3 regions of the Paraclostridium sp. AKS73 genome follow, and region 3 is predicted to be linked to each of the others. Evidence: riboswitches for the same ligand, from Rfam matches in the RefSeq annotation. Region 3 holds a riboswitch; each other region holds the start of a gene.
What was found. Region 3 has a riboswitch for cyclic di-GMP ahead of flgB (flagellar basal body rod protein FlgB). Riboswitches for the same ligand answer to the same signal wherever they lie in the genome.

Region 1 (10,836 bases), on a different contig from region 3:
ATTAATATATATATAAGTGTAAAATATGGTGCAAAAAATGAATGAAAATAAAAAAAGTAAAATAGTGTCAAAAAATGAAACTTTTCATATAGTAATGTATGGATATTTTATCCATACATTACTATATAGGAGCTGAAAGCATGAGCTGCAAATATAAAAAAGGATGTTCTTGCAAAAAGACTTGTCAATGCAATAATCAATGGAATCAATGTAAACCATGTAATTGCTGTAACAAATGTAATAAATGTAAGTGTAATTGTTCAAATGGATGGCAATGGGTTAAATTCCCAACTTGTAGAGATAGAAACAAAAATGATGTGTATGAAATTTTAGGAAAATTTGTATATGATTTATTAGCAGACATGGATTTACCATGCGGGCACCCAGGAATAAGAGAAATAATAAGAATATTAGAAGATGGCGGACATTTTCCATGTGGTCATCCAGGTTTAGAAGAGTTAATATTAATGGCTATACTAGAAGATAACAAGGAACTATGTAAAACAGCTAAAAAGATATGTTGTAAAAAATAGTTTTTAAAAGTAAGGCCCCTTGCATTTGTGCAAGGGGCCTTTTTTATTTATTATCTATTTCCGTGAATTAGTAAAAGATATGAAGCTCCAGCTAGTTTAGGACACATAGAGTTTTTAAAGTTTATTTTACCGACTAATTTATTTTCTTTATAAACCAAACCATTATTATCAACATTTCCAATAGGAGCTAAGTTGGAGTTGTTTGAGTATACAAACCCATCATCATCTATACTTCCTACAATATTGTTGGAGTTATCATAAACAATGTTATTATCAACTTTTCCAATAGGGCAATTGTGATATAAATGATTATGAACTATATTGTTTGCATCCAACCTAGCTACAGGTTGACTGTTATAAGGGAATTTTATTATTTCAAACATAATTAGGACTCTCCTTTTAAAATTTAATATATTATATTTAATTTTATTAAAGGTAAATTCTATTTATGAATAAATTCTGAAAATTTAAACAAAATCATAAGTATAGTACCATGTAACAGTACTTAAGTCAGTATTAAAAAGTTCATACTCTTTACTTAAAAAAGGTAGATATACTTTTTTTGCAGAATATACTCCTAAGTTACCGGCTATATCTATGTTTTTGAAAATTTTACTCGCAAAAACTATTCCTCTAGCATCCCTTAACTCTATATAAAAATTAAATAAATCAGCTATAGCAAAATTTTTAAGATTTAAGATGTATCCATCTAAATATAGAGTCTCACTTGATTCTTTTAAGCTATTAACTATTAGATTTATAGTATTGCTTTGAGTATCAAATTTTGTGCAGTAATATAATTCTTTAGATGTAAATTCATTTCTAGAATAAAGACTGTTGTAAATACTGTTATACAAGTTAAAACTAGCTAAACTAAAATATAGATTATTTTTATCAACTTGATTTTTATTTTTTATAAACTTGTGGATTTGTTTATTCTCTATAGACATTGCATTTTTTAAATTTGATTTTAGGTCTAAATTAACATAGTATTCATCTGATGAGTTAGGCTTATTTCTTGAAATTATTTGTAGTTCACTATTTAAAAAGTTAATGTTTTTAAATAATTATTTATACTATTTTGGGGCAAGTTAGAGTTGTTTAGCATAACTGTCAAATATTTTAAAAAACCTTCTTGACGACACACATTGATTCACCTCCTAAATCAAAGCGATTATATAATATATGTTAAAAAAGTAAGATTAGTTCTGATATATGATATAATAAATAGCTATAAAAATTTAATTTAGTAAAATAAGGTGGTAAAATGGATAATAATTTTAGAAAATTTAATTTGAATAAATATATAACTAAAGCGCTTTTTAACATGGGATACTTAGAACCTTCAAAAGTTCAGGAAAAAGTGGTTCCAAAACTTTTAAATAAAGAAAATATTGTAGTTAAATCAAGAACAGGTAGTGGAAAAACAGCTAGTTTTGGAATTCCTATATGCGAGAATATAAATGTTGAAAATAACAATATACAAGCATTAATAGTAGTACCAACAAGAGAATTAGCTCTTCAAGTAAAAGACGAAGTTTCAAATATAGGGAGGTTGAAAAAATTAGATGTAGCGCTATATTTGGAAAACAGCCAATAAAAGAGCAAATTTTTGAGTTGAAGCAAAGAGTTCATATAGTTGTGGCAACTCCTGGGAGAATAATTGATCATATAAATAGAGGGACAATAAATTTAAATCAGTTAGAATATTTTATTATAGATGAAGCTGACAAAATGTTAAATAAAGGTTTTGTAGATGATATGAAATTTATATTTAACAATATTCCAACAAAGTCTACTATTGGATTGTTTTCAGCTACAATAGGAAAAGAAATAAGCCATATATGTGAAATGTATATGGGGAAATATAATCAAATTATTATTGATGAAAATTGTATTTATAAAAACAAAATAGAAGAAAAGTTGATGTACTCTAATGAGGAAAATAAATATGAAACTTTAAAAAATATTATATATGCTTTAAAACCTGAAACAACAATCATATTCTTGAATACCAAAGATAGAGTATCTGAATTATATAGAAAGATGAAAAAGATAAGTTTTTAGTAGAACAATTACATGGTGATATGTCTCAAGACAAAAGAATATTTACAATTAAAGATTTAAAAAACGGAAAATATAATGTATTAGTAAGTACAGATGTAGCTAGCAGAGGTATTCATATTGATGATATATCTTTAGTAATAAATTATGATGTTCCTAGGGACAAAGAAAATTATATACATCGAATAGGTAGAACTGGGAGACATGATCGATATGGGAAATCAGTGACTATAGTAAGCGATAAGGATAAGAAATATATAGATGAAATAAAAGAATATATAGGGTATGATATCGATGCTTTAGAAGATATAACAAGTGATAAAATAAAAAGTGGTAAATATGAGTTTGAACAAAAATCATCTAGAATTCTCAAAAACAGAAGGAAAACAAATAGTAAGGAAAAAATTCATAGTGAAGTAACAAGAATATATTTAAATGCGGGTAAAAAGAAAAAAATAAGAATTATAGATATAGTAGGGACATTTAGCAATATAAAAGGAATAAATAATGAAGATATAGGAGTAATTGAAGTTCATGATCTGTATTCATATGTTGACGTATTAAATTATAAAGGTGAGAAATTTTTGAAAGACTATAATCAAATAAACATAAAGAAAAAATTAGTAAAAGTAAGAAGAGATAATAAGATATAATATTGCAAAAAATGTCAAAATACGCTATAATCATGTAGATTAATCAACAAAATAGAAGCGAAGAAGTATATTCTATACGTGGGCACCTTGGATATACGGAGTTAGTGGTGCAACCGGCTATATTTATTAAACATAAATATAGCCTTTTTTATTTGGGTCATGAAAATTGAAAAAATAGAAACGAAGAAGTATATCCTGTATGTGGGCACCTTGGATATACGGAGTTAGTGGTGCAACCGGCTATATTTATTAAATATAAATATAGCCTTTTTTATTTGAATTATGAAAATTGAAGAAAAATAGAGGCGAAGAAGTATACCCTGTATGTGGGCACCTGGGGTATGCGGAGTTAGTGGTGCAACCGGCTATATTTATTGAATATAAATATAGCCTTTTTATAAAAAATTAAGATGAGGTGATTTTGTGAGAACAAAAAAAAGGTATAGAATGTTTAGTATGATTGTGATATTAAATCTAATACTAAACATTATATCTCCAGGGATGGCGGTGTTTGCTGAAAATAATAATGTTAAGTTGACATTAACAAGCAACAAGACAAAATTGGAATCAGGGGAACAAGTTGAGTTTAATTTAAATTACGAGGCGTTAAATGGGCCAGGGAGTATAAAAGCAGGAGACACAATAACATTTAAATTGCCGGATGTATTTGAAAATATTCAACCTAAATATCCTCCAGAACATTTTAAAAATGTAACTGTAGATGGAACAATTGTCACAGCTGTGTTTAGTGAAGGCGCAAATGATGCAATAGGTGGATACATGAGTGTAAAGGCTACAGCTAAAAATGTTGAAACTAACACAACACAAAGAGTTGAAGTTAACTTAGATGGTACAGTTCAATATATTGATGTGGAAATAGTTCCTCCAGATGAAAAAGTACCAGTAGATCCACCAACTGTAACAGATAGACAAATTTATAAAACTGTTGATAATCCAGATGGATATGATGGTTATGAAAATGGAACATTAATAAACAATATAAATAATCCTGTTATAGGTAAAAAAGTAAAATATAGTATATATGTTAATGAAAAGTATGCAACTATGTATAATTCATATATAAAGGATACTATTCCTAACGGAATGGAGTTAGTTAAAGATTCTGTAAAAATTTATGAAATACAATATGGACAACAAGAGAAAGATGTAACAGAAGATTTTCAAGGAAAGATAAATACGCAAAACAATTCAATTAATGTAAATTTTGGAACTACTTATAACAAATATAGAGTAAGTTATAGCGTTATAATAAGACAAAATATGCAACGTTATGATAATGTTGCATATTTAATTAAACATGATGAAACATTATCATCAAAAGCAATAGTAAAACCTAAAGACGATGGTAAGATGTTAACTAAATACAGTAGAACTAGTGAGACAGCAAAAGATGAGAATGGAAATACTATAAATATAGTAAATCTTAATGACAATAAGGTTAAATATACACTTGATATAAATCCTAATAATCAAAGTGTAACAAATGCAATTATTGAAGATAACATTCCAGATGGAATGAAATTAGTAGATGGAAGTATTATGGTAGGTACATATGATATATCTGATAACTTTGAATGGGTAACAGATAAAATGAAAAATAAGATAAAATTTGAAAATAATAAGCTAACTGTTAATATAGGGAATACAGATAAGCATTATTTAATTTATTATGACTTAGAAGTTACACAGAGACAAAAGGCTTACACAAATAAAGCAAAATTAAGTTATGACAACACATCTAAAGATGTTCAAAATGTTGTAAGATACGAAATGAATGCAGGGGCTATAAATGCAAGAAAAAAAGTAGACAAGACATTACTTAAAAAAGGTGACAATCAAATAGTAAATTATACAATAGACTTTGACTGTTATGGATATTTTAACAAGGGATACTTAAATCTAACAGATAAGTTAGATCCTGAGGTTGAAATTTTAGGGGTTGAGGCTCCAGAACATTTTAATGTAAACATAGATAAAGAAAGCAATACTATAAAAATTACAAATGATAAAAAAGAAATAGAGTATGGAGAACCACTTCAAGTAAAAATAAAAACGGACTTTTCTAAAGTTGAAGATGGGAAAATTGTAACTAATGTTGCAAAGATAAACAACTCTACAACTAATAAAGTTGAAACGAAAAAAGGTTATAGATTTACTGCAAAAAAAATTGATAGTACAACAAAATCCCCACTTTTAGGAGCAACTTTTAATTTAATGGATAGTAATAAAAAGGTTATAGCTACATTAAATAGTGATTCAAATGGAATATTATCAAACTCAATAGATAATCCAGGAGTATATTACTTAAGGGAGATAAAAGCTCCTAAAGGATATAACTTAGATAGTAAAGAGATAAAATTCAGTATAAATGAAAACCAAATAGGAACTACTGTAGATTTAGGAAATATACTAAACACACAATCTAATCATAATGCAACTATAAAAAAAGTTGATTCAGATAATGAGAAAAAAGTATTAGAAGGTGCAGTATTTGAGATTCAAAACTCAAGTGGAAGGAAAGTAACAAGTGTAACAACAGGTAAAGACGGAATAGCTAATTTAAATCTTTCACCAGGTAAATATAAAGCAGTTGAAAAAAAAGCACCACAAGGATACATTTTAAACACTGATCCTATACAATTTGAAATAAAATTAGATTCCGATTCAGATATCAACTTAGTTGTTAAAAATGATGCAATAAAAGGAAAGATAGAGATAACAAAGACAGATTCAAAGGATAGTAAAAAAGTATTAGCGAATACAGAGTTTACTATATTTGATAGTAATAAAAAAGAAATAGCGAAAGCTATGACAAATAAAGAAGGAAAAGTAGAATTCGATAACTTAGGATATGGAAACTACTATTACCAAGAAACAAAAGCACCAGAGGGATACAAAATAGACGATAAATTGTATATATTTGAAATAAAGGAAGAAAATCAAGCAATAAGTAAAATAGTTACAAATGATCCTATAGTTGTAGCGGAAATTAAAAAAGATGATTCTAACTCAAAGAATGAAGAAAATATAACTAGTTCAAACCAAGGGAAAGATGATAGTCAAAAAGATAAAATAAATAGCTCTGATAATAAGACTAGTTATGAATCAAAAAATTCAAGTAGTCCACAAACATATGATAATAGTATGTTACCGTATATAGGGTTATTTACAGTTTCAACTATAGGATTAGCAGCAAGTACTTTCAATAAAAGAAGAAAGTAAAGGTTTAAAAATAAAGTAGAGTATTAATTTATTTTAGTACTCTACTTTATTTTTAATATACATTATTGATTGAATAATAATAGATACATTTATACAAAATAGTTTAACTTATTAGACTTGTAATATATAATAGTATTTGTTGTATCAAAAACTAAAATTAGGAATGATAAGGTGTGACATTATGGAAGAATTAAAGATTAAGATTAAAGAAATAACAAATGAAAAGCTTTTAAAAGTTGTTATTAGTAATAAGCTAAATAAAGATGTTAAATATAATAAAATTAATATTGAATTAAAGGGAAAAATAATAAGGAATACTATCAGATAGAAAAATATACAGATAAACAAGTTTTCATGAAAATATAGAGTTAGAAATGATAGAAACAAAATTATTTGAAATGACTTTTGAGAATTATAAACAAGTAGCTGCTTGGTCTGAAAACACTAATTATGATTTGAAAATATCTAAGAAAGGCAAGGTATTTCTAGGTAAGAAAAAAAGCAGTAATGAAAACTTAGTAAATAAAAGTCATAATAGAGAAAAAAATTATATACTTAAAGAAGGTATGTTAATACAGCCTTTAATAGATTTAGGTGTATTTACACAAGAAGGAAAAGTAGTTAAATCTAAATACGATAAGTATAAACAAATAAATAGATTTATTGAAATAATTGATGATGAGATAAAGAAAAATGATTATAAAGAATTGACTATATTAGATTTTGGATGCGGAAAATCATATTTAACATTTGTACTTTACTACTATTTGTTGAGATAAAAAAAATAAATGTAAAAATGATTGGGTTAGATTTAAAAGCAGATGTTATAAAGAAATGTAATGATATAGCTCAAAAATATAATTATCAAAATTTAAAATTTGAACTTGGAGATATAAATGGATATAAGTACACTGATAATGTGGATATGGTTATAACTTTACATGCATGTGATACAGCTACAGATTATGCACTTTATAATGCTGTGAAGTGGAATACAAAAATGATTTTCTCAGTCCCTTGTTGTCAGCATGAATTTAATGAACAGATAAATTCTGATGAGTTTTCGATATTAACTAAGTATGGGATTATAAAGGAAAGAGTATCAGCTCTTATGACAGATGCGGTTAGAGGAAATTTATTAGAAGCATTAGGATATAAAACACAAATTCTTGAATTTATAGATATAGCACATTCGCCTAAAAATATTTTAATAAGAGCTTCTAAAGGTTCTATTTCACAAGAAAAGAAAGAGAGAGCAATGAAAGAAGTTGATAATATTATAAAAGAGTTTAATTTAAATCCAACTTTATTAAAATTATTAAAAGATGATAAATTAATATAAATATAAAAAGGAATCAATTATCTTAATTGATTCCTTTTTATATGTCGAAATACTTATCTCCAAGACTTTCTATACTCTTAAGTATTTTTGCATAATCATTGCCTTTTGCTGTCAAATAGTATTCTACTTTAGGTGGAAGTTCATCATATACTAACTTACATATTAAATCATCGTTTTCCATTTCTTTTAATTTTTCATTTAGAACTTTATGGCTTACACCACAAGTAATTCTTTGTAGTTCTAAAAAACGTTTAGGACCTTCTAGTAAATGACATAGGATTATTACCTTCCACTTTCCTCTAATTACTTCAAAAGCCAAATCTAATTTACAAACATACTTTTTACCATCTCTAATAATCAAAATTATCACAACCTTTATTGGATTTTTACTATATTTTAACCTATAAAACAATTTAACATAATACTAACTTTTTAGTAAGTACTTGATTATAATATAAATTAATATTAGTATAATTAAATAAGCAATTATTAATGTATACAGGGAGGATTATATATGAAATTTAGATTTTGTCACAATAATATAAACGTGTTAAATTTAGAAAAAAGTTTAGAGTTTTATGAAAAGGCACTTGGGCTTAAAGAAGTAAAAAGACATGAAGCAAAAGATGGAAGTTTTATACTATCTTATTTAGGAGACGGAGAAACTACACATACGTTAGAACTAACATGGCTTAAAGAATGGGATAGAGCATATAATTTAGGAGATAATGAGTTCCATCTAGCATTAAGAGTTGATGATTTTGATGCAGCTTATAATTTACATAAAGAAATGGGATGCATTTGTTTTGAAAACAAAGATATGGGTATATATTTTATAGCAGACCCAGATAATTATTGGATAGAAATTTTACCTTCAAAATAGTCATAAAGGCAAATAAAAAAACCAGCTAAATATACACATAAGTATATTTAGCTGGTTTTTTATTTTAAAATAAACATAAAACTATCATTCATTAAAAATAAGTACATATATATTTTATTAGAATAATTAATTGGGAGGTGAAATTTATAAAGTATCCAATTACAGTTCAATACGGTAAATTTACATTGTCAATTTATGAAGAATTAGATTGTAGTATAGAAATAATAAAGAACTATATAGAATTTCAAGTTTTTGATAATAAAAAACTAGATAGTGAAGTTATAGAGTACGTAAATTTAAAGGACTTTAATGTTAATATTATATATAATGAACATAATAGATTTAAGCAAAACTTGAAAAATATATTTATAGAAGTGAATATTGAAGAAAACATAAGAGAGCTTGAAAAAATAATATTGAAAATTTCATAGATAGTATTTTCAATATTACTAAAAATTTAATATAGATGCAATTATATCCATTAAACAACTAAAGAATATAAAAACACTAGAAGATTCAAAAGATATTCAGAAGCACTATGAAAGCAATTTATATATTAGGTTAGAACAAAGTAAAGAATTAAAATTAAATGTACATAAATATCAAAAATCAATAAATATAAAACTGTTTTTAGAAAATAATCAAAATTTAAACCTAAATCTAGATATTACAAATCCCTATAATTTTATATTTAAAGATATAGATATAAATTGTAAAGAAAAGAAATTTCAAATTAAAAATAATAAATTAAAGGTTTGTGCAAAAGGAAAAAATGAAATAAATATAAGTTTAAACTCAGAAATGTTTATAGAAAATGGTATTTGGAAATTAAAATTTAATGAGCGCAATAAAATTAAATGTATAGAAACTTCACTTAGATCAAATGAAAAAATAGAAAATAATTTAGAAAATAGAGATTTTCAAAAAGCCAACATAGATTTCAATGAATTTGAGCCCATATTCATTATATACTATTACACAAAGTATGAAGAACAGTTAAAAAAATTAGAAAATATATTTAAGTTTTATAAACTATCAGATGGAATGGGTATTGTATTTATACAAAAAGATAGACTTATTGACTTAGGAAAATTATATTCTTTTAAATACATATATAAAATGCAGAGATATACAAAAATGGTTCAACTAACAAATTTGTCTAAAGGAATAGAAAATGGATATACAGCTAATGAAGAGATAGGAGTTAACTACTTTAAAACAAATCCAAATATAAACTTAGATGGCAAAGGAGTTATAATAAGCATTGTGAATTCTGGAATAGACTATTTACATCCAGATTTTATATACCCTGATGGTACTTCTAAAATTTTATATCTATGGGATCAAACTAAGGAAGGAAATCCTCCAGAAGGATTTAATATAGGAACTGAATATAAAAGAGAGGATATAAATAAGGCAATAGCTGAAAAAAATCCTAATCTATCTACAGATGAAGAGGGTATAGGGACTGCGTTAGGAGGAATATGTGCAGGATTAGGTAGTATAAATAAGTCTTATGCAGGAGTTGCAGAAGGAGCTGATTTAATAGTTGTAAAGCTACAAAAAATAGATGGATTTTATAATAATGGGACTTTTTTAAGTGGCATAGATTATAGTTATAGAAAAGCGAAAAAATTAGATATGCCAATAATTCAGAATATAACTTTTGGAAGTAATAGTTTAGTTTCTCCAGGTATTGGGTTTATGGACAATGATTTATTTTATGAATATAGAGTATGTGAAGTTGCAGGAGGAGGTAATGAAGGAAATGGAAAGACTCATACTATGGGAAAAATAAACTTTGTTGGGGAAGTTAAAGATATAGAGATTGAAATAGCAGAATATGAAAAAGATATAGAAATTGATTTATGGGTAGATAAACCTGATAAACTAAATATTTTAATTATATCTCCATCAGGAGAAGAAAGCAAAACATCACTTGTATCTAATCTTAATGTTTTAGAAGGATTATTTGATTTCGAAAATACATATTATTCTATATGGTCAACCTATCCACTTTATTACTCGGGGCAACAAATGACAATTATAAATTTAAAAGGTGTAAGCAAGGGAATATGGAAAATAAGGTTAATAGGATCATCTATAACAAATGGAGTA
Region 2 (10,836 bases), on a different contig from region 3:
CTACTTCACGCCCAAGTTCTACCAATTGTTTTATGGTATCCTTTTCCAGAAACTTTGAATATATACATTCATCTTTATAGTATATTCCTGTTCCATTTTCACAAATAAATAATAGTTCCTTTTTATAATCATCAAATTGATAAGATATATCTAAATAGTTTCTTCCTGTAGATATAGCAAACATTACATCTTTTTCTTTTAAAGCATTTATAGTGTCTTTAAAATCTTTTGGAATTTCATGATTACTATTTAGTAATGTCCCATCCATATCCGTTGCTATTAATTTAACCATCTAATCCCTCCTATTGTATAATAAACTTTATAAAAATCGCCGTTCACAATTTTTAATTTATATATTACTCTTATATTATACATAAAATCTACAAAAACTAAAAGTCATGTGCATAATATTATAAATATTATGTATAATGTTATTTGTGTTTTGATTTTAAAATTTAACTAAATTTGAAAGAGGAAGTTTTATGGATGAAAAATTTTATGAAGATTTATTAAACATAAATACTATGGGTGAGAAACTTTGGGATTCTAGTGTTACACACTACCACCCATATCAAGCTACGTCATATATCGCACTTGATATATTATTTAAAACATACACTATGGATAAAACGGATAATGTAGTTGATTTTGGATGCGGCAAAGGCAGACTTATATTCTATCTTAATAGTTTTTTCAAATGTAATGCTACAGGTATAGAAATGGATGAAACTTATTATCAAGATTGCCTAATCAATAAAGAAAATTACTTAGACAAGCATAAGCGACTTTCTAGTCAAATAGATTTTAATTGTATTTTAGGTCAAGATTACCAAATTAAAGCTGTAGAAAACAAATTCTATTTTTTCAATCCATTTTCAGTTACTATCTTTAGAAAAATAGTAAATAATATTTTAAACTCTTATGAAAAAACTCCAAGAGTAGTAGATTTAATACTATATTATCCTTCAGAAGATTATATATATTTTCTAGAAAATAACACTGGATTTTTACTTTATGAAGAGGTCAAACTTCATGGATTGTATGAAAAAGATTGTTGTGAAAGATTTTTAATTTATAGGATGTATGCGTAAAAAATTCGCTTTGCTCATATCGCTCAAATTTCATGTCGTCAACGTCCACTCGGTAAACTCGTGTCACGTTACTCAAACGACTCCGTCCGTTGCTTAAAATATTTTTTATGCTCAAAACATATTGTATTTATATAATTAAGTATCATAGGTTTTTAACAATTTTTAGTATTTATAATTTATTTAACCATAAAAAAATAGCTGAAATTTATTCAGCTATTTTTGTTTATCTATTTAATTAACTCCCAAGTATCATCACTTCCTGGAGTTGTGTTTGTCCACCATTTAGCTTTATATGTGTGCCCATTATATCTTACAAGCTCTCCTCCTTGGCAAACTAATCCTTCATAATAATCTATGCTTCCATCTTCGTTTGGAGTCACTATTTTTTGCCATGCTTGAGATTTATCTGGATCTTCACCTTTTATCCACCATTTAGCTACATATTTCTCTCCTTTAAATACAACTGAATCTCCCTCTAGATATATTTTATTCGAATCATATGTATCTTGTGATGGATCTGGCTTTTCTTTAACTGTTATTGTTCTTTGTTTGTTAGTTGTTAAACCTTCACTATCTGCTACAGAGTAACTTATTTTGTAATCTCCAGCTTTAGTTGTGTCAACTTTACCTTCTACTTTTATCTTAGATGTTAAATCTCCTTCTTCTCTATCTGCAGCACTTACCCCTTCTAATTCGTCAAACTTATCTCCTACATATATAGTTTTATTGTCTATTCCATGTAATGTAGGTGCTTGATTCTTTTGAGGATCTCCTGGTTCTGCACCCTCTCCAAAAGTTTTATATATATCTGTAAACTGATATTGACTTGTCACCCCTCTGTTAGTTTCTAACATAGCATCCCTATTCATTGACCAGAAAGATGTCATTCCTAATCCTTTTTCTATAGAGTGATCTACAACTAACTTAGTCCAATCAGTTCCAAATATAGGATGAGCTTCTCCTTCAAATCCAATAGATGAAGTTGTTCCTACTTTTTTATATGCTTCGCTATCTGTTAAAGATATATTTGCATAATTTTTAAAATACTGTTGTACTTGATTTTTAGTATTGTCAATAGCCCTTACAGAAGCAGTACCATAATTTTCACCAGGTAACAAAGTTCCACTTCCATAGCACATAGTCATTATATTTACAAGTTCTATATCTACTCCTTGAGATAGATAAGTTTCTAAAATATTTAAACCATCCGAAACTAATCCACTTGGTAAAACAGGTAATGTTAAAACTACATCTACTCCTGTTTCATCTTGAATTTTCTTTATAGCTTTAGCATTTGCTAAGGCCCCTTGTGTTCCATGTGTTTCAATATCTAAATCTATTCTTGTTAATCCATATCCATCTACAATATCTTTATATGTATTGTATAAGATATTTTCATCTTGAGTTGTAGCCCAAATCGGTTCTCCATTTACTCCTCCAAATGATACAACTACATCTCCTCCAATATCTCTTAATTCTTTAATTGACTGTTTTATACCTTGATATTGCGTATTGTCATTATTGTCTTCATTTAAAACAGAAAATCCACCCCATCCCCATTTTACTTTATTATTTTCTACTTTTCCTGTTGATTGTATAAATGCTAAATTAAAAAATTTTACTCCTGTATCTTCAGATATTCTTTTTAAATTTACAGTCCCATTATTTGTATACCCTTGTTTTGTTATCCAAGAAACCATATCAACATAAGGTGCATTAACTTGAGTTGGCCACTCAATACCTTGCCCTACTCCAAAATTAACACTCTTATTTGAATAACTTATATTCGTAGCCTTATTTTCTTGTGCATTAACCTTTATTCCATCATACATTGAAATTCCTGATGCCATAACCATAGATACCATTAATGTGAATACTATTTTTTATTTAATTTTTTTAAATGTTTCATATTTATTCTCCCCTTTAATAATTATTTATTTTATAAATTCCCAAGAAGCATCACTACCTGGAACTGTATTTGTCCACCATTTAGCTTTATATACGTGATTATTATATTTTACATACTCTCCACCATTGCAAATCATACCTTCATAATAATCTATAGTTCCATCTTCATTTGGAGTTATTACCTTTTCCCATGCTTGAGATTTGTCTGGGTCTTCTCCTTTTATCCACCATTAGCTATATACTTTTCGCCTTTAAATATAACTGAGTCCCCTTCTAAGTATATTTTATTGGGGTCATATGTATCTTGTGATGGCTCCTCACCTTTTTTTACTACTGTTATAACTCTCTCCTTTTCTACTTTTGAACCTTTGCTGTCCTCAACTGAATAGACTAACTTATAACTACCCTCTTTATTCGTATCCACAGAACCAATAACATTTATTTTATTTGTTATATCTCCGTCTTCATTATCCGTAGCTGTTACCCCTGCTAATTTATCAAATGAATCCCCTATGTTTATAGTCTTATTATCTACACCATTTATTGCCGGAGCTTGATTTCCTGGAGGTTTCACTTCTGAATCATCTAGAATGGATTGTCTATACATATCTATCCCATTATCAGACATCCTCTGAACAAGATCTATTCCTGATATATTTGCATCTCCCTTTAATTTAAAAGTATATGTTTTTCCAGGTTCTATGTTTTTACCTTCCCAAACAGACTGTAAATCTACTATTGTGTACCCATTTTCATAAGTGACATTTCCAGCCATGTGATCGCCTGATTTTAAAGCTTTATCACTTTTTATATATAATTTAGGAGCTTTTATAGTTTCAGCACCTTTTTCTACTGAGGCTAAAACATCTTGTGACTCTTCTAATACTTCATTATTTTTTATAGCTATCTCATATCCATTTTTATCTTCACCCCATTGTTCTTCATACGGGCTTATTGATGTTTTAACATCTAATTTTGAAAAAGTTATTTCATTTTGTGGTAATTTTCCACTTCCAAAAAGTCCCTCTTTAGATGCTTTTGTCAATTCATCTCTTTTACTAGAATCCGTTTTAGCATCTTGAGAGGCCATCCATCCTATCATACCTCCAAGGTTATTATCATTTACATATTTTGTTTTTTCTGTTATTGATTTTACATTATCATATGTAAAAAGCTTTCCAGTACTTTCATCATAAAGATACGGTGCTTTTGCTGTATCATCCCAATATTCTTTTAGTCCTGGATACTTTGATTTTAATTTATCTAAACTTCTGTATGACCACACTCCGCCCATGCGACCTCCATCTCCTGACGCTAATGGAGCTTCATTTATAGCTCCTCTTGATGGTGTCTGATCTGCATCTTTTGTAGTTATTGAAGCCTTGTTAAAAATTCCTGGCAAAGAATTGTTATTACCTTTTTCAACTTTATCCCATCCACGAGTATAATAAGCTGCCCCTATTACAATTTTATCTTTTTCAGCGCCTTTATCTACTAGGTAATCAACAGTCTCATCTATTGATAAATTATTCCCCTTTATGGGGTCACTTTCGTTTGGATAAAGCGCTGTTTGATGACCGCTATATTCATCCCATGCTCCCCTCATGTCATAGGTCATTATATTTGCAAAATCTACAATGTTGAAAAGTTTTTCTGCATCTATGCCTAAATCGACTTTGCTCTTAGGCGCAGGTATTGCTACAGATAGTTCATAATCCTTACTTAGTTTGCTACTTTGTTTATCAAGTTCTGTTCTGAATTCTTGTAAAAGTTTTATATAATTTTCTTTATCTGCTTTAGTTGCATTAGGTGTACCTTCATCGTTTTTGTTGTCTACCAAATCAGGTTGCCTAACATCACATGGATATTCCCAGTCAATATCTACAAAATCCATGTTTGTGTAATCAATAAATTTCAGTACATTTTTAACTAAATTTGCTCTTTTATCTGGATTTGCAGCTACTTCAGAAAAATCACCTGATTTTGACCATCCTCCAAGAGACACTCCTATTTTTAAATTTGGATTTTTTGCTTTTAATTCTTGAAATGCACTTAATACACCAGCATTAGCAGCTCCCCATTGAACACCATCTTGACCTACAGGTGCTCCAACAGCAGCATCTTTATCTGTAAATTTTAAGTTTCCATTTGAATCAAAATCTAAGAAAGCAAAATTCAAATGAGTTAATTTATCTGCTGGTATATCCTTTGGATAAAAGTTTTCCTGTCCTCCCCAAATTGACCAGTCTCCATAATACATAACATTTCTTTTTTGATTATGGTTAACTGTGTTTTTAGAATGATTCGCAGTTTGTTCTTGCGCACTTACAATTATGCTATCACTTGAATATAACCCTTGTGTTATAAGCATAGACATCATTATAGCTACTAGCACTTTACTTCTGCGTTTCCTTAATCTTTTTAAATTTTTCATTCTTTCCCTCCAATTGGGCTATACTAGGTTAATCTTGATATAAAAACTAGACGCTTATAATCTCACACTCTTATGCATCTTATTAACCTTTGTTTTTTACTTAACAAAAAAACCACTCCTAAAGAGTAGTTTAATGGTATAGTTAATAAGACATATAATAATGCCGTATAAAAACAAAAAGTATGTATACTCTTTGGCAACTGGCTGGCATAATATGTATAAACATACCTTAGCCCCTATAGCTTTGCGTCATTAGATTTCCCTAATTTTGCCTATTAAGTTTTTTAACAGACAATATTCACTATTTAGTGAATATTATCTGTTTAATTCACTGTAATTATAGCAGACATTTTTATGATGTACAACATAATTTTTATTATTTGTTATTCATATTTTTTCTTTTTTTAAGAATAAATATGGCTAGGCCTAAAATTAAAACTATTCCTAAAATAGATATTATCACTATATTTTGTACATTTGGAATTTTTGCTTTTACATGTATATTTTCTAAGTTTGATAAGTTTAAATTCCAGTTATATTTATATATTCCATCTTTTTTTGAGTTTGAATTAGCATTTGATTCTACTAATTCTATAGGTGTATTTAAATTGAAATTCAAATCAAATCCTGATCCAAATAAATTTAACATTCCCATTTCTTCTTTACTCATGTTTTTGTTTATATAGTCTTTTAATTTTATATTTATATCGTATGTGTTAGATAAAAAGCTATCTTCTTTTTTTACACTTACTAAATCTCCAAACTTTTTGATTCCCTTACTATTGTTTTGTTTTAAGTTAGCAATATTTCCTAAGTTTTCAGTTATTTTATATCCTGTTTTGCCTGATTCTGTTATTTTCTCAACATTATCGTAATTTGATTTTAAGTCTTGCTCATTTATACCCTCCATTAGATAATCACTGCTTAAAATTTGTGCTGTAACACTTGCATTTCCTTTTTTATCTATATTAAGTGTTATATCTGAATTTACGCATCCAGTTAGCATAAATATAGATACAATCATACATATAGAAATAAATATTTTTTTCATATGATTTCCTCCAAATATTAATTTATATAAATATATTAACATATTGTGTAAAAAATATTTATTTCTACATATAAAGTTTATTATTTTGTCTTGAAGTTTAAATTTAGATGAATAATTATATGCCTGAACTTTTTTATTAAAATAAAAGTATAGCCTACTCAATGTAGACTATACTTAAAAATTATCCTAAAAACATTTTTAAATCATCTTCAACATTTGTTATTCCACCTATGCCAAAGTTTTCAACTAATACTTTAGTTACATTTGGTGATAAAAATGCTGGTAATGTTGGTCCTAAGTGTATATTTTTTACCCCTAGGTATAATAGTGATAATAATACTATTACTGCTTTTTGTTCATACCATGCTATATTAAATGCTATTGGTAATTCGTTTATATCTTGTAATTCAAATACTTCTTTAAGCTTTAATGCAATAAGTGCTAATGAATATGAATCATTACATTGTCCTGCATCTAATACTCTAGGTATTCCATTTATGTCTCCTAAGTTTAGCTTATTGTATTTATATTTAGCACATCCTGCAGTTAAAATCACAGTATCTTTTGGTAGTGCCTCTGCAAATTCTGTATAGTAGTTTCTTGATTTAGCTCTTCCATCACATCCTGCCATAACAAAGAATTTCTTTATAGCTCCGCTTTTCACTGCATCTACTACTGCATCTGCTAATGCAAATACTTGATTATGTGCAAATCCTCCAACTATTTCTCCTCTTTCTATTTCTGTAGGAGGTTGACAGTTTTTAGCTTGTTCTATTATTTCTGAGAAATCTTTATCGTCTTCACTCTTACCTTTTATATGTTTAACTCCTGCAAATCCAGCAGCTCCTGTAGTATATATTCTATCTTTGTAAGTATCTTTTGGTGGTACTATACAGTTTGTAGTCATTAATATTGGTCCGTTAAAACTTTCAAACTCTTCTTTTTGTTTCCACCAAGCATTTCCGTAATTTCCTGCAAAGTGAGAATATTTTTTAAATGCTGGATAGTAGTGTGCTGGAAGCATTTCTGAGTGAGTATATACATCTACTCCAGTTCCTTCTGTTTGTTTTAATAATAATTCTAAGTCTTTTAAATCATGCCCTGATATAAGTATTCCTGGGTTATTTCTAACTCCTATATCAACCTTAGTTATTTCTGGATGTCCATAAGTTCCTGTGTTTGCACTATCAAGTAAAGCCATTCCGTCTACTCCAACTTTGCCAGTTTCTAAAGTCAATCCTATTAACTCATCTACACTTAAGTTTTCATCCAAAGTCTTAGCTAAAGTTGATTGCATAAAAGCATTTATTTTTTCATCATCATATCCTAATGCATTAGCATGCTTCATGTATGCTGCTAGACCTTTTAACCCATATATTATTAATTCTCTTAAACTTCTTATATCTTCATCTTTAGTTGCTAAGACTCCGACTTTAGTTGACTTTTCATCTAATAATTTATTTATATCATCAAGAGTTAACTCTTTTCCACTTCCTAATATTGCATCTTTAATTTTACTTAATATACTTACCTTAACATCCATTTCTGCATTTGAACTTGCATTCCATAATGCAGCTTCTGATAAATTAGACTTATTGCTTAATTGCGATAATAAATCTTCTTTTGTTTTTAATGTTTCTTTTACTCTTGCATAAAATACTTCATCATCGAAGTTTGCATTAGTTATAGTCGTAAATAAATTTATAGTTATTAAATGATTTACATTGCTGCTTACTTTTTTACCTTCTTTTCTAAGTCTTGTTGTAACCTCTGATAATCCCTTAGTTGTATATATTAAAAGATCCTGCATTCTAGCTAAATCTGGTGATTTTCCACATACTCCAAATTTTGTACATCCTGTACACCCAGCTGTTTCTTGACATTGAAAACAAAACATTTTATTTTCCATAATAATTCCTCCAATTTTATAAATGTTCATTTTATATACACATTATATAGTTTAATTTATTTGAATCTTTAACATAAGTTACTATTTTTAATTTTTATATTTTTTGATTACATAATTCTCATCATCAGTTTTTGTATATTCAAAATCATTATTTATGGTATTTACAAATGATACTATCCATAAATCTCTAAGATTATAAAATATATTAACATCTACATTCTCATTTTCCCATATTTCCTTATGCACACATATTCTTCGTTTCCATCTTACGACATCATCTTCTAAAACGATTACTTCATTTACTCTATCACATGGCATTCCATCTAATATATAATCATTTATACTATTATATATTTCTTTGCGTTAGTAATATTTTTTACAGAACTTAATTCCTTACCAGCTTTTACCCCTTGATTTCTATAAATATTTTCTATTTTTTTCAATGAGTTTGGATTATCTTCTAAAATTTTAGATGTCCACAACGCCATCCTTCCTTCTGATGAGTGTATTTTTTCTTGCAGCCATCCATGTATATTTCCTGTATCAATAATGTCTTCTAATTTTTTGCTTTCTAATTTTTCTCCATACTTTAAATTTATTTGTTTATTTAACTTTTCTATGTCTAGTCCTTTAGCCTCTGCTAAATTTATTATTTCGCTTTCTAAATCTTCAAACCAAAGTATTTTATTAAATAACCAATAGTGAATTTTTCCTAAAAATAAGCTCATAATAAAACCTCCTATATTTATTAAATCTTTATTTTAAATAAGTATTTTAAATACACTTTTAAAATTTTATTTTTCTTAACTTTCTATATTTAGATTATATATTATTTAATTTTTATTTTCTGTAACGCTGGTTACACTATTTAATATAAATTATATTAAATAAAAGGATTACCAAACAAACTGGTAACCCTTTTGTAATTATGCTTCATTTAATTCTTTTAATATTTTTTCTAAATCTAATCCATGTATTTCACATGCTTGCTCTAACTTTTCCATTTGAGCTGAAGGGCATCCTATACATCCCATTCCATAATTCATAAGTATTTGTGCTGCATTAGGTTTGGCTTTTATTATATCTGCTATTATAGTTTCTTTAGTTATCATAGTAATCTCTCCTTTGTATAAATTATTTTATGCTTATAACAGAAACAGGACAACCATCTCTAGCATCCTTTGCTGAATCTAATACGTCTTCAGGTATATCTTCTTTTATAGGTACTGATATATTATCGTCATCCATACTAAATACCTCTGGGCAAGTTCCTGCACACGCTTGACATCCTATACAACCATCTCTATCTACAAATGCTTTCATATTTTTATCTCCTTTTATTTATATTTTAAAATATTATTTTTAAATTTTAATATTATATTGTATATATTATAAACTCTCCTAAATAAATGACGTAACTCTAGTTGCATTTAATTAATTTATTTAGATGGTACTTCTAAGCAAGATGCTAAATCTTTATCTGGAGTACTTATAGTTTGTAAACTGAATGTGTCTACCAAATATTGAAGTACATTAGGACTTAAAAATGCCGGTATTGATGGTCCTAAGTATATTCCTTTTATTCCTAAAGACAATAGAGCTAATAAATCTGCTACTGCTTTTTGTTCATACCAAGATAAAATTATAGATAGCGGTAAGCTATTTACATCAGTGTCAAAAGCATCAGCTAATGCTAAAACAATTCTTACAGCTGAGTAAGCATCATTACATTGCCCTACGTCTAAAAGTCTTGGTAATCCAGCAACTTCTCCAAAGTCTAATTTGTTAAATCTATACTTACCACAAGCTAGCGTAAGTATTATGCAGTCTTTAGGTACTTTTTGAGCAAATTCTGTATAGTAATTTCTTCCAGGTCTTGCTCCATCACACCCTCCAATTAAGAAGAAATGTCTTAATTTACCTGATTTTACAGCATCAATTATAGCTGGAGCATTACTTAAAGTGGCATTATGACCAAATCCAACTAAAATTTCGTGTGGCTCTTGATCTTCTTTAAATCCACCTAATTCTAATGCCTTATTTATAATCTCACTAAAATCTTTTTCTCCATCAGCATTTTTGCCTATGTATTTTACTCCATCCCATCCAACTACACTAGTAGTAAATATTCTATCCTTATATGAATCTCTAGGCTTCATAAGACAGTTTGTAGTCATTAAAATACACCCCGGTATATTATCAAACTCTTTTTGCTGATCTTGCCAAGCACCACCAAAATTTCCTGCTAAATGAGGATATTTATTAAGTTCTGGGTACCCATGACATGGTATCATTTCTCCATGAGTATAAATATTTATTCCTTTTCCTTCAGTTTGTTTTAAAATCATTTCTAAATCTTTTAAATCATGTCCTGAAACTATAATAAATGGACCTTTTTTAATGTGAACATTTACTTTATGAGGAGAAGGATTTTTATATATAG
Region 3 (10,836 bases):
TCTATGGAGAAATTATCTACTGGATTAAGAATAACTAAAGCTGGAGATGACGCTGCAGGTCTTGCTATATCTGAGAAAATGAGAGCTCAAATAAAAGGTATGGAACAAGCAGATAGAAACGTACAAGATGGTATATCTATGGTACAAACTCAAGAAGGTGCTTTAGAAGAAGCTGGAAACATAGCTCAAAGAATGAGACAATTAGGAGTTCAAGCTGGAAACTCTACTTTAACAGCTGAAGATAGAACTAAGATAAGCACAGAGTTAAGTCAGTTAAATGAAGAAATGGGTAAAATAGCTTCTGAAACTAAGTTCAACGGAAAAACTATATTAGATGGAACTAATGCTACTATGACTATACAAGCTGGTGCAAATCAAGAAACAAGAGTTATATCTAATATAAACTTAAAAACTATACAAGGTACATTAAGTACAGCTGTTAAAGCTGGAAGTGAAGCTGAAGCTACTGCATTAGTAACTGCTTTAGATACTGCTTTAGAATCTATAAACGACGGAAGATCTAAATTAGGAGCAATCCAAAATAGATTAGAATACACTTCTTCTAACTTAACTACATCTTCTGAAAACTTATCAGCTGCAGAGTCTAGAATAAGAGACGTAGATGTTGCTAAAGAAATGGTTAACTTATCTAAGTTAAACATATTAAACCAAGCATCTCAAGCTATGGTTGCACAAGCTAAGCAACAACCAGAATCTGTAACTCAATTATTAAGATAATAATAATTAAGTTTTAAACTAAAGGGTAAAGCATATGCTTTACTCTTTATTTTTAAATTTAATTAAAATTGAAAGGATATAATATTATGCTGCTAAGTATAGTTATGATGATAAAAAATGAGGAAAAATATTTAGATAACACTTTAAAATCATTAAATCCTTTAATGAACAATATAAAGAGTGAACTTATAATTTTGGATACAGGATCCACAGATAGAAGTATTGAAATTGCTCAAAAATATACAAAAAAAGTTTATTTTGAAAAGTGGAATGATAATTTTGCTCAAATGAGAAATATATCAGTAGGGTATGCAAAAGGAGAATGGATACTTATAGTAGATGCAGATGAAGAATTGGTTAACTATGAGAATTTAATTAATTTCTTTAAAAATGGGCTACATAAAAAATATAGTAGTGCATCTATAGAATTAACAAACATAATGTCAGAAGATAGAACGCTTTTTAACAAAGCGTCTATTGTTAGATTATTTAAAAAAGATAGAGATTTTAGATATGAAGGTGCTATACATGAACAACCAATATACAAAGAACCTACATTTAACGATATAGCTAACTTTAATCACTATGGATATATGTATAAAAATGAAGAGGTTAAACAAAAAAAACTTAATAGAAATGAGAAGATTTTACTATCTGAATTAAAAGCCAATCCTAATAACCCTTACGTATGCTATCAGTTAGCTATGAACTATTCAGCTTTTGGAGAAAAAGAAGAGGCTCTTATTTATATGGAAAAGTGCCATAAAATATACAATAAGTCTAGAATTACATACTCATATGTAATTTCAGGGCTAGCAAAATTATATATTGAGTTAAATGAATACGAAAAATGTGAAAAGCTATGTAAAGACTATATAAAAAATGATAATAAGAATATTGATATTTATTGCTATATTGCAATAAGTCAAAATAACCTTAAAAAATATAAGGAAAGCTTAGATAATTACAATAGATATTTGTATTTATTAGACAATTATGAAATATCAACTCAAGCTAATGACTTATATAGCGTATGCGATACGATAAGCTTTAGAGAAAACGCTAAACTAGACATGATTAATATATATTACAATTTAGGAATGTATGAAAAAGTTGAGATAGAATCAAAAAAATAAACTCTAATCAAGTAAGTAAAATATATAATATATTGTTTATGAGTTTGGTGAAATTAAAAAAGAATATGAAATAGTTAATATGTATATGAAAAAGAATTAACTATTACTGAAAAATATATTTAAAAGTAGTATAGAAGCTATGTTGTTAAATATACCTAAATCAGATAAAAAAATTTGTTTAAAGTTTTTTCAAATATAGAAGATAATTATGGTTTACTTAATAAGATAAGACTAGGAGAAAAATTAAATTTAAATGAATTAATAATGATTTTAAGTGAAGAAAAAGAAAATTATTATGGGGATATAATTTACTTTGGATTTAAAGAATATGATTTGAATTTATTGTTGGAAGAAATTGATTTTAATAAAATTGAAATGTATTTTGAATATTTAATTAATAATAGAAGAGATTTTATTTTAGATTTATATGAATACTTAATAAATCAAGAAACGACATTGGATATAAATAAGCTTAAATTTTATGTTCCTGCATTGAAGCAAATGTTGATATATGGAAATTTGGAAGACGAAAAATATATAAACTTATTTTTAATGTATATAATGTATGGTTATGACTATTTGAGATTAATTTATAATGATAAATTAAATGAAGATGAATTAGTAGAATTTATAAATGATAAAGATCAAAATCTAATAATAAATATAGTTAGAACCCAAAGAATTAAAGAACTTGATAAAATTAAATATTTAAAAATAATGAAGCATTTATTAATATCTAATACTAATTATAAAAAAGGATTAGAATTTTTAATTTTAAATTTTGAAAAAGACTTTAATGAAAGTCTTGATATGAAAAATTTAAAAAAACAATTTAAATCTATGATTGAATTAAGTATAAATCAAGGAAATATAAAAGAAGCAGAAAAATTATTAATAGAAAATGAAGCTATGTTTGAAAATGACATACAAATTTTAAACATAAAAGCTATTATCAAAATATCAGTACAAGATTTTAAAGAAGCACAACGTTTACTAAAACAAGCGTATATGCTTGATGTTTCAAATTTTGATACGATTTTTAATATTGCATATGTAAAAGAATGTTTAATGGATATAGAAGAGTCTGAAGCTTTTATAAAAAAATAATAAGAGATTCAACAGATTTTGAATTATTAAGTATGTGTAAGAATGAAATTGATAAATTAAATGAAAATTATAAAGATTTGATGCTAATATATCAAATTAAAAATGATATAGATTTATATGAATTTATAGAATTTAAAATTGGAAAAAATCTAACTAATCATAATATGAGTGAATATATAAAAAATTTCAAGGGAGAAACAAAAGATGATGTAATAGTATTTATATCTATATGTTATAGATTTTTTAGAACGATACAAAATTATGAATTTGATTTATCATATGAAATATTTAAAAATATACTAAACAAAAATAAAAACTTTTAAAATTAATTAGATAAAGTATTTATAAAAAGACAACCTTTCTTTTTAAGGAATATAATACAAATTTTATTAAAATTAGATTTAATAGTTTGTATGTGTGAGAAACAAGATTATAGTAATGCACTTAAATTACTTGGAAAATTAAACAAAGAAGATTTTAGTTGTATTTTAAGTTCTGATTTATTAGAAAAGTTTAAAAATGACTATTTTTACTCTAGAGAACTTGAAAATAAAGTAAAAAAAAGGATTCAAATTAATAAAGATGTAAAGGAATATTTAAAACATAAAGATTTAAATAATGCTGAAAACTTGTTGAATATATATAATGATAATTTTGAAGCTGATATTGAATATAATTTGAATAAGTTTGAAATTTTAAAAGAATTAAAAGACATACAAAGTGCAGAAGAGGTAATGGAAGGTTGTTTAAATAAGCAATTGTTAAATGCAGAAGTGTTTTATAACATAGGGTGGATTTATGAAAATAAAAATGATTATGAAAATGCTTTGACATTTTATAAAAAAGCTATAAATATATGTTTTGATAAAGAACAGTTTGAAGTAATCAAGTCTAAGATAGACTGCATTCAAGGTTATGAATATTATGAGCCAAAAACTAATAAAGCAAAAGTATCAATAGTTATAACAAGTTACAATCAAAAACTATATTTAAAAGAAGCTATAGAAAGCTTTCTTAACCAAGACTATGAAAATTTAGAAATCATTATTTCTGATGACTGCTCAAGTGATGGAACAGATGAAATGATGCAATTATATAAAAATGAAAGTAGAGTTAGGTATATAAGACATGAAAAAAATTTAGGGGCGGGTGTAAACTCACTTAATAGTTTTTATAACTATGTTGACGGTAAGTATGTAATGATATTTAATCATGATGACTTTATGATATCAAAAGACTATATATCAAAAGCAGTTAAACTTTTAGAGGAAAATGAAAATTTATCTATGGTTTTTGCTAATGTAAAGCTAATGTATGAAGGTAAAATAATAAATAAAACTAATGTTACCCTAGATACAATAAACAACGGATATGAATACTTCATAAATTATGGTAGTACAGCACCACACATTACGGGAATTCTTACAACTGTATTTAGAAGAAAATATGCTGTTGAAATGGGAATTTTAACTGAAAATACAAAATCAAAAGATTTATTTATACATCTTAAAATGATGTTAAGAGGAGATATTGGCTTTATAAAAGAGGAAGTTGCAGTTTACAGAATACACCAACAAAGTATTTCTTATAATATGCCAAATGAATATGATTTTTATACTATAGAAGAATTAGAAAAATTAAAAAATACTGCAAATGAATATATAAAAGATAAAAACATTGATTTAAATTTATGGTTGTTTAATTCAATAGCTGCATACATATCATGGAGACTAAGTATGTGTAGAAATAAAAAGCATAAGGAAGAAATAATAGAATTTTTAAAATTGAATTATTTTATTGTATATAAGAAATTGTTAAGTGAACAAAAAGAGGTAATTTATGAGTAAATACAGAACAGGGATTTTAATATTCTCTGGATATAATCAAAGAGCTATAATTTCGTTTTGTAGAGTTTGTGAAAAATACAAAATTCCAATGTTTATTGTTAGTTCTAAAAATGACATGATAGAAAATACAATTTACAAAAAATACGTTGTATATAAAAGAGAAAATAGTAATTTAAACTTAAATTTAATGGAAAAAATAAGTAAAATATTGAAGCAGAACAAAGAGATAAAAAAATTTATAATTCTTCCAAGTTCTGAGTATTTGAATAGGTTTTTTTTGGGAAATAGGATTTATTTATATGAGCTAGGTATGCATCTTCCGATTGTAGATGAAGATTTATATATAAAAATATCTGATAAATATTCATTTGGAAAAATTTGCAGCAACTATAATATAAAAACTCCCCAAAATATTGATGTTAATAAAGTTGATAAATTTCCTGTAGTTATAAAACCTAAGAATTATATAAGTCAACGTGGTAATATTTTTTCGCCTATAATAATAAAAACTCGTGAAGAACTGGAAGAAAATTTAAAGATACTTAGTGAAGATGAATTTTATATACAAGAATATGTGGATGGACAGTCATATTATTTACTATATTATTTAAAAAAGATGGAGAGTATATATGTTTTCACAAAAAAACATACTTCAACAAGACTTAGGAAAGTCAATAATAGCGGCAGAAGTATCTGGAATTCATAAAGAAAAAATTAATGGAGATTTTATAGATTTATTTAAAGATGTTGAATATAAAGGCTTAATAATGGTTGAAATTAAAAAATATAAGAATGAGTACTATATGATTGAAGCTAACCCTAGATTATGGGGACCGTCGCAATTATTTGTAGATGCTAATATTCCTATATTTGAAAATTTTTTAATTGATGTAGGTTTTAATATTGATTTAAAAAAACAACCAATAGATTATGAAGTTAAGTATTTTTGGTATGGAGGGGTAAAACAGATTGAAAGAGAAAATAGAAGTCTAGTATATCATTGCAAAATCGATTTAAATGATACACAAACTATGAACTCTTATATGAAGTACGATATATACAAAAGATATGACACTATAAATATTTACAATTATGAAGTTGAAGGAAGGTTAAAGATGGATATTAGAGAATTAGAAAAACTATATGAAGATGGATCAAAGCATAGTATTTATCAAAACTTACCAGATTTTGTATCTAAACATATAGATTATAAAGTAGAGATAAATGAAGAGTGGAGAGGTGATAGAACGAGATTAGAGTATGTAAAAAAATTCATATCAGAAGTTGAATTTAAAACACTAGGAGATATAGGTGCAAATACGGGATATTTTTCATTGTCACTAGCTAATGAATATAAAAATAAGAAAGTTTTGGCATATGAGATAAATAGGAATCACTGTGATTTAATGAAAGTAATAAAAGAAAACTTTAATATGGAGAACATAGAAGTTATAGAAGAAGGTGTAGATTTATCAAAAATAAAAGATATAGATTATAGAGATATTTATATATTTTTTAATGTTATACATCATGCAGGTGTTGATTTCGATAAGGATTTAAATATAACTACAGAAAACTTTATGGTATATACAGAAAACTTTTGAAATTATTAAAAAACAAATGTAAGTATTTAGTTTTTCAAATGGGGTATAACCATGGAGGTAATAAATTAACTCCTATAGTAAGTCCTGAAGAAGTGTATGAAATGTTAAAATATCAAATAAGATTGTTTGAAAATAGTGGGTGGAATATAGTAGACATTGCATATGCTGAAAATAAAAATAAAAAGTACATATCTATAAAAAATAAAGAATATGATGTAGAAAATGAAGTTTATAAAAAACTATAGATAAATATTTGGACCAATATTCTATATATAAAAATAGTGAATTTTATAAACGACCTATTTTTATATTAGAAAATACTGAGAGGTAGTTTATGATAACAGTAACAAAAACATATTTACCGGATATTGAAAAATATAAGCAGTATATAGATGAAATTTACCAATCAGGTTGGCTTACTAATAATGGTAAAATGGTAAGGGAATTGGAAGTTAGATTAAAGGAATACCTGGGAGTGAAAAATATTGTACTTGTAGCAAATGGAACTATGGCATTAAATCTTGCATACAAGTTACTTGGATTAAAAGGTGAAATAATAACTACTCCATTTTCATTTGTGGCAACAACTAGTTCTATGGTGTGGGATAATTTGAGGCCTGTGTTTGTAGACATAGATGAAAATAGTTTTAATATAGATACATCGAAAATAGAAGAGAAAATCAATAAAAAAACCTCTGCAATAGTACCTGTACATGTATTTGGGAATGCGTGTAATATTGATGAGATAGAACATATAGCAAAATAAATTGAAAGTTATATATGATGCATCTCATTGTTTTGGAGTGGAATATAAAAATAAAAATATATTAAATTACGGTGACATTTCGACTATAAGTTTTCATAGCACTAAGCTGTTCCATACGATAGAAGGAGGGGCTATAGTTATAAATGATGATGATTTGTACAAAAAGCAAAACAACTTATAAATTTTGGATTTGATGGCAGAGGAAAAATAGAAGGTCTTGGAGTCAATTATAAAATGAACGAATTTCAAGCTGCTATGGGACTTTGTATGTTGCCAGAAATAAAAAATATTGTAAAAAAGAAGAGAAATATATGAGTATTATATGAAAGAATTAAAAAATATAAATTATTTAGAATTTCAAAATCAGAATTTATTATCAAGTGAAAATTACTCTTATTTACCTGTTGTATTTAGGGATGAACAAACTTTAAAAAAGTGTGTAAACAAGATGAATTATAATGACATATTTCCTAGAAGATATTTTTATCCTTCTTTGAATAAATTAGATTATATAAAGTGCAAAGAAGAGTTTATTAAATCTGAGAGTATATCTGAAAGGATTTTGTGTTTACCTTTGTACGAAAGCTTAGATAAAAAAGATATAGATAAAATTATACAAATATTGAAAAGTTGCTAAATAAACATTAAAAATATTTATAAACAGTGATTATCAGTTTTAATATTACGTGGAATTTAGTGAATGATAACAACCACGTCAAAGAGATATGAACTCAAAAGTTCATATCTCTTTGAATTTATTTATAATTAATTTACTGAGTTTAAAAAATTAGTTTTTTTAATTTTAAAAAAGTAAACAAGAAAAATTCAATCAAAATTATTAAAATTAAGAAAATAAAAAATATAAAAAAGATTTATAAATTTCAAAAAAAAGTATAAAGGTTTAAATTAAAATGCCGATTATTAAACTAAATGAGAAGCTTTTGCAAATTAATGTAGAATGATGAATTATTATGTTATAAAAAAATCAAATTTTAGAATTATCCAAAATAAAAGTAAAAGCTTGAAATAAGTAACATTTTGGTATAAAATGTAAGTGTAAGTCGAAAAATGATATTTAAGGGCAAAACTAGGGAAATCTAGCTACGCAAAACTATAGGGGCTAAGGCTTTGAAAAGCTATGCTCGCCAGTTACCGAAGAGTTAATAAAACTTTTTGTTATCATTGCTAATATTAAAATTGTAAAATTAAGCAAAGAGATACTAAAAAATTTTAAGAAAATCTATAAAATCATATTAATACATATTGGTGAAGTGTGTATATTTTTAAAATACATAAATTTGTATATACTTTATGTTATAAAGGCTATTTATGTAAAAATTAACAATAAAGGTATGATTATGTCTAATTTTCTTTTCTCGTTTTGTTTTAATTTTCAAATAAAAAATTAGTAATAATATTCTATAAAAGTGATGAACTACTCTTTCAGAGTAGTTTTTTTTAATTCTAAAAAACATTTTAAGCATTGGAGGGGAAAATGGAAGTTTACAATTTAATAAAATCAGGATTAGATGCAACAGAATTAAGAAGTAGAGTTATTGCTAATAACATTGCAAATATTAATACTCCAAATTACAAGAGAAAATATGTAGAGTTTGAAAATACACTAAAAGATTCTATGGATAAAAATACTAAACCTGAGATAAAAACGGATAATTCATCAAAAGTAAGAGAAGATGGGAATAATATTGATTTAGAAAATGAAAAAGTTAACCAGGCAGCTACAACTCTTGAATATAACGCACTTATAACTTTGACAAATATAAAACTAGGGATGAGTAGAAGTGTAATAACAGGGAGGTAAGTAAATGAGCATTTTTTCAGGAATGAGAATAAGTGCAAGTGCACTTTCGGCAGAGCGATTAAGAATGGATGTTGTATCATCAAATATAGCTAATATGAAAACAACTAGGACATCAGAGGGCGGAGCTTATAGACGAAAAGTGCCTGTATTTGAAGAAAATTATGATAAAAAGTTAGGTATGCTAGGTGTGAAATCAGTAGCTATAGAGGAGGATAAGTCTCCACTTCGAAAATTATACGAACCAAATAACCCAGATGCAGATGATCAAGGTTATGTGGAGTATCCAAATGTAGATATTTTAGTTGAAATGACTGATTTAATGACAGCATCTAGATCTTACGAATCAAATATAGATACATTAAATGCACAAAAAAGTATGATTTCAAAAGCTTTAGAAATAGGTAGGTAAAAGGAGTAGTTTATGAGTGGAATAAGTACTATAAATGCAATAAACAATATAGCAACAAATAATAATTTACTTACGGGAGCTAGTAATACAGGAAAAGTTGAAAAAGAAAATAACTTTGGAGATGTAATAAAAGAAGCATTAGATAAAGTTAATGATAAGCAAGTACAATCAAATCAAAAAATTCAAGACCTTATAAAAGGAGAAAATGTCTCTATGCATGATGTAATGTTGTCAGCTCAAGAAGCGCAATTGTCAATGCAGTTGATGATTGAGGTTAGAAATAAGATATATGAAGCTTATCAAGAGCTAAATAGAGTCCAATTATAACTTCATAGCAAGGAGAATTTTAAATGAATATAAAGGAATTTCCGCAAAAAACAAAAGATTTTGTGATAGAAAAAAAGACCAATTTATTGAGCTTCCTAAAAAAAAGAAAATAATAATTGCAACTGCAGTTGTAACATTGATTTTAGCAGGAATATTTGGAATTAATTATGCAAAGTCAAATAAGTATGCAGTACTTTTTTCAGGGTTAGATTCTAATGATGCTACGGCGGTAACCAAAGAGTTAGAGTCAAAAAAGGTAGAAACTAAAATAAAAGGTGATAGTATTTTAGTACCCAAAGGAGACGTAGATAAACTTAGAATGGAATTGTCAAGTAACATTTCTAATGGATCTAAGGGATTTGAGTTAATGGATGGGGGATCATCATTGGGATGACTGATGAAGAATTCCAAATTAAAAAACAAAGAATGATTCAAGGTGAAATTGAAAAAACTATAAAAGTTTTTCCACAAGTAGAAAGTGCTAGAGTTCATATAACACAAGGAGAAGAATCTGTATTTGCTAATGAAACAGTACCTGGTAAAGCTGCAGTTTATCTAGATGTAACACCTGGTCAAACATTAAAACAAGATCAAGTAATATCTATAATGTCACTTGTTTCAGCGAGTACACAAAACGTACCAAAACAAAATGTTGAAGTAATAGATCAGAACATGAAGTTATTATCAGATGGGTTAATAGACGAAAAAGGAAATGTACATACAAATAGCTTAAGTGAAGTTGATGAATCTATTAAAGCTGAAAAAGATTTAAGTAAAGACTTAGAAAGATCTATACTAGGTTTATTAGAACCTATATTTGGTGAAGGAAATATAAGAGCTAGTGTTAATACAGATTTGGACTTTGATTCAAGTGAAAAAACTGAACTTATAATAGATCCAAATAAAGTAATTACAAAGGAATCAAAATCAAGCAGCAAGTCGAGTGAAAGAGAAAACTCAGGTGGAGCTGTAGACAATAATATGAGCAATATTAACGAAAGTGGAAAAGGAACAGATGAAGATACTCATCAAGAAGTAGAGTATAAAACTGGAAAAACTGAGACAAAAGTAATAAAAGCT

Region 1: linked by a shared signal. The riboswitch ahead of LEQ07_RS15825 (SpaA isopeptide-forming pilin-related protein) and the one ahead of flgB (flagellar basal body rod protein FlgB) in region 3 are both predicted to bind cyclic di-GMP.
Region 2: linked by a shared signal. The riboswitch ahead of LEQ07_RS17280 (glycosyl hydrolase family 18 protein) and the one ahead of flgB (flagellar basal body rod protein FlgB) in region 3 are both predicted to bind cyclic di-GMP.

The regions. Positions count from the first base shown of each region.
Region 1 is NZ_JAIXHU010000036.1:20,994-31,829, forward strand. Features, by position in the region: gene LEQ07_RS15800 (hypothetical protein) at 141-533, shown strand; gene LEQ07_RS15805 (hypothetical protein) at 584-916, opposite strand; gene LEQ07_RS15810 (hypothetical protein) at 1,001-1,483, opposite strand; partial or broken gene LEQ07_RS15815 (DEAD/DEAH box helicase) at 1,861-2,600, shown strand; gene LEQ07_RS15820 (helicase-related protein) at 2,621-3,250, shown strand; cyclic di-GMP riboswitch class II at 3,295-3,378, shown strand; cyclic di-GMP riboswitch class II at 3,418-3,501, shown strand; cyclic di-GMP riboswitch class II at 3,543-3,626, shown strand; gene LEQ07_RS15825 (SpaA isopeptide-forming pilin-related protein) at 3,674-6,493, shown strand; gene LEQ07_RS21945 (hypothetical protein) at 6,675-6,821, shown strand; gene LEQ07_RS23195 (methyltransferase) at 6,868-7,272, shown strand; gene LEQ07_RS15830 (class I SAM-dependent methyltransferase) at 7,290-7,835, shown strand; gene LEQ07_RS15835 (winged helix-turn-helix transcriptional regulator) at 7,873-8,196, opposite strand; gene LEQ07_RS15840 (VOC family protein) at 8,350-8,718, shown strand; gene LEQ07_RS15845 (hypothetical protein) at 8,856-9,149, shown strand; gene LEQ07_RS15850 (S8 family peptidase) at 9,520-10,836, shown strand, end outside.
Region 2 is NZ_JAIXHU010000045.1:6,450-17,285, reverse strand. Features, by position in the region: gene LEQ07_RS17300 (HAD family hydrolase) at 1-292, opposite strand, end outside; gene LEQ07_RS17295 (class I SAM-dependent methyltransferase) at 483-1,091, shown strand; gene LEQ07_RS17290 (immunoglobulin-like domain-containing protein) at 1,319-2,956, opposite strand; gene LEQ07_RS17285 (cellulose-binding domain-containing protein) at 3,026-3,136, opposite strand; gene LEQ07_RS17280 (glycosyl hydrolase family 18 protein) at 3,220-5,433, opposite strand; cyclic di-GMP riboswitch class I at 5,626-5,716, opposite strand; gene LEQ07_RS17275 (LPXTG cell wall anchor domain-containing protein) at 5,810-6,484, opposite strand; gene hcp (hydroxylamine reductase) at 6,666-8,393, opposite strand; gene LEQ07_RS22100 (hypothetical protein) at 8,481-8,711, opposite strand; gene LEQ07_RS22095 (hypothetical protein) at 8,732-9,121, opposite strand; gene LEQ07_RS17260 (DUF1858 domain-containing protein) at 9,320-9,505, opposite strand; gene LEQ07_RS17255 (ferredoxin) at 9,528-9,716, opposite strand; gene hcp (hydroxylamine reductase) at 9,833-10,836, opposite strand, start outside.
Region 3 is NZ_JAIXHU010000008.1:59,145-69,980, reverse strand. Features, by position in the region: gene LEQ07_RS07110 (flagellin N-terminal helical domain-containing protein) at 1-738, shown strand, start outside; gene LEQ07_RS07105 (glycosyltransferase) at 825-1,874, shown strand; gene LEQ07_RS07100 (tetratricopeptide repeat protein) at 2,049-2,981, shown strand; gene LEQ07_RS07095 (hypothetical protein) at 3,014-3,304, shown strand; gene LEQ07_RS07090 (glycosyltransferase) at 3,395-4,828, shown strand; gene LEQ07_RS07085 (hypothetical protein) at 4,821-5,534, shown strand; gene LEQ07_RS07080 (DUF1698 domain-containing protein) at 5,458-6,432, shown strand; gene LEQ07_RS07075 (hypothetical protein) at 6,429-6,677, shown strand; partial or broken gene LEQ07_RS20940 (DegT/DnrJ/EryC1/StrS family aminotransferase) at 6,767-7,835, shown strand; cyclic di-GMP riboswitch class I at 8,269-8,355, shown strand; gene flgB (flagellar basal body rod protein FlgB) at 8,694-9,020, shown strand; gene flgC (flagellar basal body rod protein FlgC) at 9,025-9,429, shown strand; gene fliE (flagellar hook-basal body complex protein FliE) at 9,442-9,756, shown strand; partial or broken gene fliF (flagellar basal-body MS-ring/collar protein FliF) at 9,893-10,836, shown strand, end outside.